2 regions of the Vibrio echinoideorum genome follow, and region 2 is predicted to be linked to the other one. Evidence: riboswitches for the same ligand, from Rfam matches in the RefSeq annotation. Region 2 holds a riboswitch; the other holds the start of a gene.
The links. A riboswitch is a leader RNA that binds a small molecule or an ion and turns the genes downstream of it on or off. The one in region 2 is predicted to bind cyclic di-GMP.

Region 1 (6,080 bases), on a different replicon from region 2:
CAAAAATTTGTGGATTCTTAGGGTCAAACTCCATTTTTGCGCGCATACGACGAATGAGGACGTCGATCGTACGATCATTCGGCGCATCAACTCGGTGGCTAATCATATTCAAAATACGCTCACGACTTAATACTTTATTAGGGTAAGAAGAGAGTGCTACTAGCAACTCATACTCAGCCTTAGTCAGTTTAACCGGCTCGCCATTTTTGCTTAGCGCACGGCGAGGAATATCAAACGTCCATTCACCAAAACGAACAACAGACTCATCTTCTGTTTGTTCTACCGTTCCCGCCGCGGTTTTGCGAGCGGCAGCAATACGCCAAAGTAAGTTTTTAACTCGAACCAACAACTCGCGAAGTTCGAATGGTTTAGTAACATAATCATCTGCGCCCATTTCTAGGCCAACGATTTTGTCGATGCTATCCGTGCGTCCAGTAACTAAAATAATTCCAATGTCTGATTGACTGCGTAATTCGCGAGTTAGCATCAATCCATCTTCGCCTGGTAAGTTGATGTCCAGCATAATGAGATCAACGTTGTTTTCTTCCAACACCTTTCTCATTTGAGCGCCGCTTTCCGCTTCGCTCACTGTGTAACCTTCGTTCTGGAAATATCCAACCAGTTTACTGCGGGTTACCACATCATCTTCTACGACTAATACGTGATAGCTCATCTACACCACTTTTCTTATTTAATAGTTTCAGTGACTATTCTATTCATAACTAGTAACAATTCTAGTGGTACTGAAGATAAAAGCCAGAAACATGGATTTTTTTTGATACAAGACAATCTTAAACCTTGCTATTTATCGTCCATCGCAATTCAATATAGGCATTACTACTAACGAGTAACTTTGCGTTTCGCAAATAACCTTGTTATTCAGCCTTGGTGTGCTTATGCCCTAGTGACTTCAAGATGCTTATAAGTAACACCACAAGACTAAATCAGGATCTATGAAATGAAAGATACGAAAGCGTTCAACGAACAAAGAGCAGAAATATACTGGTGGCTATCAAGCTTATTTGCCAAAGAGCTAACTCAAGAAGAACTCGATCACTACCATTCTGTTGAAATTCGTTCTTTCCTTACTGGTTTAGGCGAAAATGAAACTCTGAAGCCTTCAATTGATAAGCTTGTAGACGCACTAAATCGTTTACAAACACGTGAAGATGCCCAACTGGAACTGTCTGCTGATTTCTGCGATCTTTTCTTAAAGACAGATAAACATGGTGCTCTGCCTTACGCTTCAATGTATATCGGCGAAACGGGTCTATTGAACGACAAGCCAGCTAAAGATATGGAAGACATCATGGCTAAGCACAACCTGGTCGTGAACAAAGATTTAAAAGAGCCCGCAGACCACATAGCTATCGAACTCGATTTCCTTGGCAACTTAATCATCCGTTCTAACGAAACTGAGCTTGAAGAAGAGTTAGAGAAATCGTTCGCCGTTCAACAACAGTTTGTCGAACAACAACTCCTTACTTGGGTGCCAAAGTTCAATGTGAAATGTCATGATGTTGACCAGTTTGGTTTCTACGCTTCCGTCTCGTCTTTGTTACTCGCATTTTGCAATTTAGACATTCAATATTTGGCGGGTGAATAAGCTAAGTGGATATCTAAGTAAATAAATTCAATAGAATGTGACAATTCACCCGGATTTCTGGGTGAATTTTATTGCGAGTCATTTCTAGTCAGTCTAAAATTGTGACCGCAAACGATAAAATATGAAACATTCACGAAATGCTATGCTTATTTAAGTTCAGAGCATTTCGGTGTTAAGACAGGCCGCTCAATAGCGGTTTTTTGTTTTTTAGCACTTTAGTACCCAAAGAGCCCTACAAATTTAAGCTCTTAGTTAAGTAGCTTAACGGCTACTTTATTCCGTACTTTGGGAAAGTAGCTTCTAATAGGATAAAACCATGGCCACTATTAAAGATGTCGCTCGCTTAGCAGGCGTATCAACAACCACCGTTTCTCACGTAATCAACAAAACACGTTTTGTTGCAGAAGCGACTCAAGAAAAAGTAAACAAAGCCGTAGACGAACTAAACTACGCGCCGAGTGCTGTTGCTCGTAGCTTAAAATGTAATACAACGCGCACTATCGGCATGCTAGTGACTCAATCAACCAACCTATTCTTCTCTGAAGTTATCGATGGTGTTGAGAGTTACTGTTACCGTCAAGGTTACACTTTGATCTTGTGTAACACTGGCGGTATCTATGAGAAGCAGCGCGACTACATTCGAATGCTTGCAGAGAAACGTGTAGATGGCATCTTGGTTATGTGTTCAGACCTAACTGAAGAATTAAGAGAGATGTTAGACCGTCACGCTGATATCCCTAAAGTTGTCATGGATTGGGGCCCTGAGACCTCTCAAGCCGATAAGATCATTGATAACTCTGAAGAAGGTGGCTATCTGGCAACCAAGTACCTTATTGAACGCGGTCATTCTAAGATTGCTTGCTTAAGTGGCCACTTAGACAAAGCAGCATGTGTAGAACGTATTGCAGGTTACAAACGTGCGTTGGGTGAAGCCAAAATAGCTACTGATGAGCGTCTAATCATTGAAGGCAACTTTGAGTGTGATACCGCTGTGATTGCTGCTGATCAAATTATTAAAATGGAAGATCGCCCTACAGCCGTATTCTGTTTTAACGACACCATGGCACTTGGCCTAATGAGTCGCTTACAACAACAAGGTATTCGTATCCCTGAAGATATTTCAGTGATTGGTTACGATAACATCGAGTTAGCTGAGTACTTCTCTCCACCATTGACCACGGTTCACCAACCGAAGCGTCGTGTTGGTAAGAATGCATTCGAAATTTTGTTAGAACGCATCAAAGACAAAGACCATGAAAAACGTGTATTCGAAATGCACCCCGAAATTGTTGAGCGAAGCACAGTTAAAACGTTAAATTAATTGATAAATTCAGTTTAGTTTAATCAAGCGCACCTTTAGGTGCGCTTTTTTTATCAACAACATCAATGAACCTGGTATCATACTGGAAAGATCATTAATTGAAGCGATATCACATTTTGAAATAACAAGTGTGAGCCTCATTCAACAAAAACTTTATTCTATTTAATCAGTCACGCACAGGGCAAACCACTCGAAAGAGTGAGACGCAAAGCTTCCGGCCTAAACCACTCGTTGGTATGGTAGCGGGGTTACCGATGGCAAAATGCAGTAGTTATTAATAATTTAGTAATTTACGGCTTATTGACAATTTAGTTGCAACATTTTGCTAATCTCTCGGACCTGCTTATTTGGTGGCGTAGTTCAAATACACCGAGATAAATAACATGGATAAACCGATACTAAAGGACTCGATGAAGTTATTTGAGTCCCTAGGAAAAATAAAATCACGCTCAATGTTTGGTGGCTTCGGTCTTTTTGCTGATGACACGATGTTTGCTCTGGTTGTAAATGACCAGTTGCACATACGAGCGGACAAATGCACAACAAAGCAATTCGAACAACAAGGGTTTCAACCTTACGTTTACAAGAAACGTGGTTTCCCCGTTGTTACTAAATATTTCGCTTTGCCTGAGGGCCTATGGCAGGATCAAGAGAAAATCTTAGAGCTTGCTACTACGTCTTTGGGTTTTGCTAAAGACGAAAAAGCTGAACAGTCTTCTGCTAAGCCAACTCGATTAAAAGACCTTCCTAACCTTCGACTCGCGACTGAGCGTATGTTGAAAAAGGCTGGGATAGATTCCGTAGAACGTTTATATGAATCTGGCTCTGTAAACGCGTTTAACGCCATCAAGGAATCTCATGCGTCCTCTGTTAGTATCGAGCTACTTTGGGCACTAGAAGGGGCTATCAATGGTACACATTGGTCTGTCATACCACAGCAGCGTCGTGAAGAGCTTATCAGTCGCGTCAATTAACATTGTCAATTCAAACGATACATAACTAAGCCGCATTTTTGCGGCTTTTTTTATATCTGCTGAAAGTTAATCTATGCTTTACCTGTCTATCTATACTAATGGTATGCATTGAAAATTTGAGGAAGTATCAATGAGTAAGAAAATGATATTGGGTATTGTATTGGTCGTGACGATCATCTTGTTGGGCGTAAACTTCGGCCAATACCTCACACTTGAGAATGCAAAGGCTCAACAAGCCGTTTTAAATAAGTACATTGATAGCAACTTCATCGCTGCGGCTGCTATTTATTTCTCAGCTTACGTAATGATTACCGCTTTCTCGATTCCAGGCGCAGCTGTTGTGACACTCTTGGGTGCCGCGCTCTTTGGTTTTTGGAATAGTTTGCTTTTGGTGTCATTCGCCAGCGCCATCGGTGCAACTATTGCCTTTTTAAGTAGCCGCTACCTATTGCGCGACTGGATTCAAACCAAGTTTGGCGATAAGTTGGCAACCATAAATAAAGGTGTTGAAAAAGACGGGGCATTTTATTTATTTTCCCTACGTTTGATTCCTGTATTCCCATTTTTTCTCATCAACCTTTTGATGGGTTTAACACCGATGTCGATTAGCCGATATTACATTACGAGCCAAATAGGGATGCTGCCAGGTACTGCTGTTTTCTTGAATGCAGGTACTCAGCTTGCAGAAATTGATTCACTTTCAGGTATCGTTTCCCCTTCCGTTTTACTTTCATTTGCCTTGCTAGGTATATTCCCAATTATTGCCAAGTGGTTGATGAACAAATTCCGTTCAACACCAGTCGTAGAATAAGGCGCTATCACAATGAAAATCTTTAGCGCATCAAATCCGACAGAAGCCCACATCATATGTGGGTTATTAGAAAGCGAGAATATTGCGTGTGAGGTCCGTGGAGAGGGTTTATTTGGCTTGAAAGGAGAAATCCCCTTCACAGAAGACACTGACCCTTACGTCTGGCTGTACGAGCCAGAATTGGCAAACAAAGCACGCACAGTTGTTAATGAATACCAAAAACAACAAGATTCCATTATCTATGAAGAATGGCTCTGTGGAGAATGCCACGAGGTAAACGAAGCCCAATTCGGTTCTTGCTGGCAGTGCGGTGCTGCCTCTCCTGAATAGAAGAGATTAAATAAAAGCTCAAATCAACTGGATCAGACACCTCCTCCAAACAAAAAATGGGAAGCTAAAATTAGCTTCCCATTTTTTTGGTAATCATGTTCTGTGGCAATAAAACTGAGATTTAATCATCAGCTATTAGCAACAAAATTTATCTCTCGGTCATTGAATTTGCTTTTGAATAAAGGCTATCGAACGTTGGTTAAACTCTTCAGGATTTTCCACGTTACATACGTGACCGCAATTGGCAATTTCTACCAGTTCACTCGACTCATGTGCTTCGACCATTTCTTTTACAGGCTTAATGAACATGTAGTCACGCTCTCCCATCAAGTACAGAGTCGGTATTGGTAGCTCTCTATCTTTAAAGTATTTCATCAATGGGTTTACATCTGCCGTTAAGATAAACCAGCGCTTGAACTCTTTCTGGCACAGTTTTTTGGCTTCACGTATAAACAGGTGACGAGACTCTTTTTGGCTTTTTTGCGGCATAACAACATAAGCAAAAAGGCTGTATAACCACATATAAGGGATTATGTGCTTACTCAAGTTACCCAGTTTTATTAACACTTGAGAGCGAGTGTTGAGCTTAGTGACAGCGCCGCCTAATACCATAGATCGTACACGCCCCGCCGCCAACTCTGCAACGTTACGTACAATAATCGTCCCTAAAGACATGCCGACGAAGTGCGCCGAACGAATTTTTAGGTGATCTAAAACTTTAAGAATATCGAGCGTTACCGATTTGAAAGTATAACGATTCGAGATCAGACCTTTAAGTATGTTATCTGACTTTCCATGCCCTCTTAAATCAATGAGAAGCAAATTGAAATGTTGTTTATACGCTTTGATCTGCTTGAACCAGATAGAGGAACTTCCTCCTGCGCCATGCACAAACACAACCCACTCGTCGCTCGTAGGGTGAGTAAATGTTTTATGAAATAATAAACTCTCAGACATACCTATCGCTTTAATTATTGAAATGGAGCTAGGCCTCATCACAAGGCGATGACTAAGGATATCACGCAATTAAGAACTTTA
Region 2 (6,080 bases):
ACGGCGGGTTTGTTTATCACGCTTGGGTACTTAAATATCGTGACGAGCCTAATATTGCGATGAAGACCTTTAAGTTCTCCATTTATCATCTCATGATCTTGTTTGTTGCTCTGTTGGCGGATCACTATCTACTTTGATAACTGATGCTTCAGCTGTTACAGAATAAGAAAACGGATGCGCTAGGCATCCGTTTTTGTTTTGCTGATTACTAGAGCGTACCTACTAGAAAGTAAGTAACTGGCTAGTAATTAGTCCACTTTGTTCCAAGCATCTTGCCAGTGTGAACCAACACCTGGTTCGTACTGAGTTGCTGTTGGAGCCCATTGAACACAGTAACCAGAGTATGGGAACTCTTTACACTGATAAACGCCGCCGTCGCTGCTCAGTACCTTAGTACCTGCTGTGTAAGACTCAATGCTTTCTGGGAACACGAAGTCGTAGTCGCCTGTTGGTGGCGGTGTTTGCTCGTCCATTAGATGGAAATCAAGCGTGTTCTGATCTACTAGGTTACCTTGGTCATCTTTCGTCACGACCACAAGCATGTGGTGGCCTGGTTCCGACTTAGATAGAGTGAGTTGAACATCTTCAACTTGTCCATCTGATAACTCAGATTTCTGAGATGCAAGTGCTTCACGGTGATGGTTGTAAACGGTCAGTTCTGCTTGAATATCGCCAGTTGCTGCTAATGTAAGATCAAGCTGTGTAGGTTGGTTTTCATCAATAACATACTCAGACTCTAGGCCTGTGACTTCTAACTCATGATCTGGCTCTGGAGTATCAATCTTGTAACCGATCTCTACGCTCTTAAAGCCTGAACCTGATTTTAGATAAACAGGGTTCGTGCCGTACACTGGCGCGAAATCGTTTTGATCGTTTAACTGGCCCGCTTTGATTTGCGTTTGCTCTTGATTGATCTTAGAAGCAAGCGCGTAAGACCAGTTGTTTGCTTTACCTTGCTCGTTGCTCTCAATCACTAGCTCTGTACTGTATGAAGCGTTCTCACCAGATTGGTCGAATACGCGAGTGTAAACAGCGTCACCTACATTCAGGTTTTGCGTTGGGTTGATTTGACCGCCTTGATCCCAATCAGGAATGATAGGGCCGTCGCCATCAAACTTCACATCGATAACATTGTAGAAAGCCGCAGCAGTGTCACCTACATCCCATACCGCAAGGATCACTTGATAACCTTCACGCTCTGGTACATTACACAAGTGGCTGACTTGCATCGGTGGTTGTTCCATATTGCCTTCAACGACGCAGAATGGCGTTAAATCAAAAGAACTGCGTGCCAAAGGTTGGTTTGGGTTCCAATCTGGTTGAGTAATGTAATATTTCCAATCACGGGTTTTGTGGTTCGCTGTGAACGTCCACTCAAAGTACTGAGATCCAGATTTGATAGGGCGCTTAACCCAGCGGTCTGCGGTTTGCTCGTCTAGCGCTGCCGCTAAAGAAGATTGTGCACTAGCGATTTTTCCATCGGCAGGGCCGCTTTCAGGAAAGCCCTCAGGGCCTTCTACACTTTGTGGTTCATATTGAATACCACCACAGCCTGTGTTTTTTTGTTGTGTATCACTCGCTGGGAATTTACACAACGCGACACGGCTTTCTGCTACGCCATTATCGTATGCCGAGACATAACCGTGACCGAAGCTTGCTCCACTGACACTAAGTAGCGATAGCGCGATGAGCGATTTTTTTGGGAGTTGTTTCATTATTTGTCCTTACTGTATTTGGCCGACAAAAAAGAGAACACTCCGGCATGCATTTACACTTAAATTCTATTAAGTGGCGGCCCCGCTATCATAGACAGAATATATGTCGACAGACCGGTGGCTTTGCGTCCTATTCTTTCAAATAGTTTGCCAGAAGTGAGTTTGAGCAAACGAAATGTAGCCAACAGCTTTTATAAATGCGACACAATAGATTTAAATGTGGAATGCTAATCTCGAACTTATAATTCTTAATACAAATTAACTTGCCATATGTGTTCCTAGGTAACATATAAACAATTGATATAAATAAAGAAAGTAATTGCTCTAATTGTTTCTGTGAATGATTAATGGTTATTATTCTTTGTTCCGTTCACCGATTGAGCGCATATCAAAACCAAACCTTTGGTTTCCACTAACCGAACGCTGACATGCTGTGTATGAAAAGCCGGACAATTGATTGGTACGAATTATATAAAGGAGTCGGTATGGAATTTACAGAGCAAGACAGAGATGCGTTGTATCAAACGTGGATGTCACAAAAGTCGCGAATGCGAATTACGCAGATGGAGTTTTCGAAGAAGCTAGGCATGAACCAGGTTGATTTCTCAAGAGTGCTAAGAGGGGAGACAGCATTGACTATGTCTTTCATTAGCCACTTTTGTCGCTTACTTCACTTAGAACCTAGGAATGTGTTTCCTTCGCTTAAAGAAGGTAACAAGTCAGGGCCTAAAGTCGTTTATTTGAAAAGTAGAATGAGTGTTGATGGTGAAATTCAAAATGCTTACATCGAAGGAAATCAAGTAATCGTAGAGTATGCACACACCGTTCAGCATGATTAATTTTAGATCCAGCTTTGATTTTTAACTCCTTTTCTACAATCCTTTCACTTAGGGTATGGCATACTTGGTTGAAATATTGAATTTAATCTAAGTGCGCTATGAAACCTTTAAAATTTCTCTTGTTTGTCGCAACCTGCATTTTCATGTTTGGTTGTGCCGGCGGCCCGATTAAAACCGCAACCAAATTTACTACTTATGAAGATTTTCGACCTGGACCTGGACCTGGTGGCGGTGTCGATTTAGTGTGGGCAAGAGTTGGGCTACGTGACGAACAACGTTTGAAATCCAAGTTGGATGACTATGACTCTGTGGTGATCGACCAAATCTTTGTTCTTGCAGAAGAAGGGACGTTGAATCAAGAAGAGATTCAAGAGCTCACTGACCATATGATTACCCGTTTGGAAGAGAAAATATCGCCTCACAAAACGATTGTTGATGGGCCTACGGGTAAAACGTTACGTTTAAGCATTGCCTTGAGCAACGTTGAAACACCAAATCCTATCCTAGCCGTAACCAGTAGTGTTCTACCATTCGGTCTTGCTATATCGACCATATCTAAGGTGGCAACTGGTGAGCACACCAATGTGGGTAGCGCTAGTGTCGAACTATTGGTAAGCGATGCTCAAGAGGGTACGCCATTATTTGCTGCCATCGACCGTGAAGCGGGTAATAAAGATTTTTCGACGATGATTGATTCGTTGGACGACGCCAAAGACGCGATCAACTATTGGGTTGAACGTTTAGGTGATACTCTACAGAACATCGACGATGCATAGAAAGAGCACGTAATGCTAGAGAAAGAGAACCTGATTAAACTTGCTAGAATGCAGATGCCATTTGGCAAATACGCTGGTCGCACATTGATCGACTTGCCTGAAGAATATTTGCTGTGGTTTGATAAAAAGGGATTCCCTAGCGGTGAGCTAGGCGACTTATTAAAACTGTGCCTTGCGTTGAAAATCGAAGGGCTTGATAGTGTCGTCAAACCTTTGAAAAGAATGTAATTTAATTGAAGCTCACGCTAATAACGTGAGCTTTTTTATTTTAGATTATCATTAGATATTACGTGTATAGTGGGATTTGAAAAACAATGGACCTTATCCCGAGATAAATTGCGCAATCGATAGCGTGTAAATAATGTTATACGGGGTGTTTTAAATATAAAACACAAAAAAAATTGCGTTTTTTTTGAATTAGTGATTGAAACTAGAGTTTTTACTAGTTAAGTTACAGGGAACAAGAAGATAAGTGCTGATGGAAAGTTACGTGAGATAACCTACATTCAGCTCAAGGATAGAAAATAGGAAGAAGTAAGCGATGTTTCAGACTGATGATGTAAGAATTAACAAAGTAAAAGAGTTATTACCACCTGTTGCTGTTTTAGAAAAGTTTCCAGCGACAGAAATTGCTTCTTCTACAACCTTTGAAAGCCGTAAAGCGATTCATAATATTTTAGAAGATAGCGACGACCGCTTACTTGTTATCGTAGGCCCATGTTCTATTCATGACACAGAAGCTGCACTTGAATATGGCAAACGCTTGAAAGTGTTACGTGATGAACTAGGCGACAAACTTGAAATCGTAATGCGTGTTTATTTTGAAAAACCACGTACAACTGTTGGTTGGAAAGGTCTGATTAACGACCCATACATGGATGATACGTTCAAGCTAAACGATGGTCTTCGTCTAGGACGTAAGCTACTGCTTGACCTAACTGATATGGGAATGCCGACGGCAAGTGAATTCCTAGATATGATCACGCCTCAATACGTTGCTGACCTAATTAGCTGGGGTGCAATTGGCGCACGTACGACTGAATCTCAGGTTCACCGTGAACTTGCTTCAGGTATATCTTGCCCTGTAGGCTTTAAGAATGGTACTGATGGCAACATTAAGATCGCAACCGACGCGATTCGTTCAGCGAGTGCTTCTCACCACTTTTTGTCTGTAACTAAGTACGGTCACTCCGCTATCATTGAAACTGCAGGTAACCCTGATTGCCATATCATCCTACGTGGTGGTAAAGAGCCAAACTACAGTGCAGAGCATGTAAGCAAGATTAAGGAAGAACTAAAAGCTTCAGGTCTTCCAGAGAAGGTGATGATTGATTTCAGCCATGCGAATAGCTCTAAGCAGTTTAAACGCCAAATTAACGTATCTGATGACGTAAGTGCACAGATTTCAGGTGGTGATAAAGCTATTTTTGGTGTGATGATTGAATCTCACCTTGTTGAAGGTCGCCAAGACTTGGTTGACGGCAAAGCAGCGACATACGGTCAGTCTATTACCGATGCTTGTATTGGTTGGGAAGATACTGAAACAGTACTTCGCCAACTGGCAGGTGCTGTTGAAGCTCGTCGCAACAAGTAAACTAATTACAGTCAGCGACTAAGCGACTGAAAATTCAAAGCCCTTATTAGCAATCGCTAGTAAGGGCTTTTTTGTGGCTCTTAGTTGAAAATTAGTTAAAAACTGGAAGTGCTTTGTATTCTTAAATGAAAAAAGACAGTAGCTCGTCGACTTTAAGCGACAACAAAGCTTTATCTTGCTTGGTTTCGACGTTGAGGCGTATCAACGGCTCTGTATTGGACTTTCTTAAGTTGAAGCGCCATGTCCCCATATTCATGCTGAGCCCGTCTGTGTGATCGATCTCAACAGCATTATCTTGATAGTGCGACAACACATAAGCCATGACTTGTTCTGAGTCTGAAACTCTGCGATTTATCTCTCCGGAAGAAGGGAATCTATCCATACTTGCGCTGGTCAATTGGTGAAGAGATTGTTGGGTTTTCGACATCAGTTCTATCACTAAGAGCCAAGGAATCATTCCTGAATCGCAGTATCCAAAATCACGAAAATAATGGTGCGCACTCGTTTCACCACCGTACACAGCGTTTAATTCTCGCATCTTCTCTTTGATGAGCGCATGCCCAGCTTTGACTGCAACAGCCTTCCCATCAAGCTTATTGGCGACTTCAATCGTGTTCCATGTCATACGCATATCGTGCAACACTGTGGCGTTAGGCTCTTTTAACAAAAATGCTTCAGCGAGCAACCCGACAATATAGTAACCCTCAATGTAATTGCCATTTTCGTCAAAGAAAAAACAACGGTCAAAATCACCATCCCACGCAATGCCAAGGTCGGCAGAATGCTCTAAGACTGCATCTCGAGTCGCTATTTGGTTGTTTTTGATCAATGGGTTGGGAATGCCATTAGGGAATTTCCCGTCAGGAGTATGGTGAACCTTGATGAAGGTGATAGGGGCACTGAGTTCGTTAAATTTCTTCTCTAAAGCATCAATGACATGTCCTGCAACGCCGTTTCCTGCGTTAACCACAATCTTCATGGGTGAAAGTTTAGACGGTGTTATGTAGGAGAGTAGGTGGTCTACATAGGGAGCGAGAATACTGGTCGATATGCCTGAGTTATTTGATTGAACATGAACGATCGGTAAATCGGTGTTCAGCTCTTGATTCAGTACTTTAATGCTTCGTTTGACTTTATCTAAACCACTGTTTTTACT

Region 1: it holds a riboswitch for cyclic di-GMP, as region 2 does, so the genes downstream of both, OCV36_RS05485 (TfoX/Sxy family DNA transformation protein) here and gbpA (N-acetylglucosamine-binding protein GbpA) in region 2, are expected to answer to the same signal.

What each region holds. Positions count from the first base shown of each region.
Region 1 covers NZ_AP025483.1:1,184,813-1,190,892, reverse strand. The annotation lists gene torR (two-component system response regulator TorR) at 1-673, opposite strand, end outside; gene torD (molecular chaperone TorD) at 959-1,606, shown strand; gene purR (HTH-type transcriptional repressor PurR) at 1,923-2,927, shown strand; cyclic di-GMP riboswitch class I at 3,098-3,183, shown strand; gene OCV36_RS05485 (TfoX/Sxy family DNA transformation protein) at 3,311-3,901, shown strand; gene OCV36_RS05480 (TVP38/TMEM64 family protein) at 4,032-4,712, shown strand; gene OCV36_RS05475 (putative signal transducing protein) at 4,725-5,042, shown strand; gene OCV36_RS05470 (alpha/beta fold hydrolase) at 5,202-5,999, opposite strand.
Region 2 covers NZ_AP025484.1:433,859-439,938, forward strand. The annotation lists gene cyoE (heme o synthase) at 1-137, shown strand, start outside; gene gbpA (N-acetylglucosamine-binding protein GbpA) at 249-1,715, opposite strand; cyclic di-GMP riboswitch class I at 1,788-1,877, opposite strand; gene OCV36_RS18275 (XRE family transcriptional regulator) at 2,201-2,554, shown strand; gene OCV36_RS18280 (DUF3313 domain-containing protein) at 2,653-3,330, shown strand; gene OCV36_RS18285 (DUF3820 family protein) at 3,343-3,558, shown strand; gene aroG (3-deoxy-7-phosphoheptulonate synthase AroG) at 3,872-4,924, shown strand; gene OCV36_RS18295 (phosphohexomutase domain-containing protein) at 5,046-6,080, opposite strand, start outside.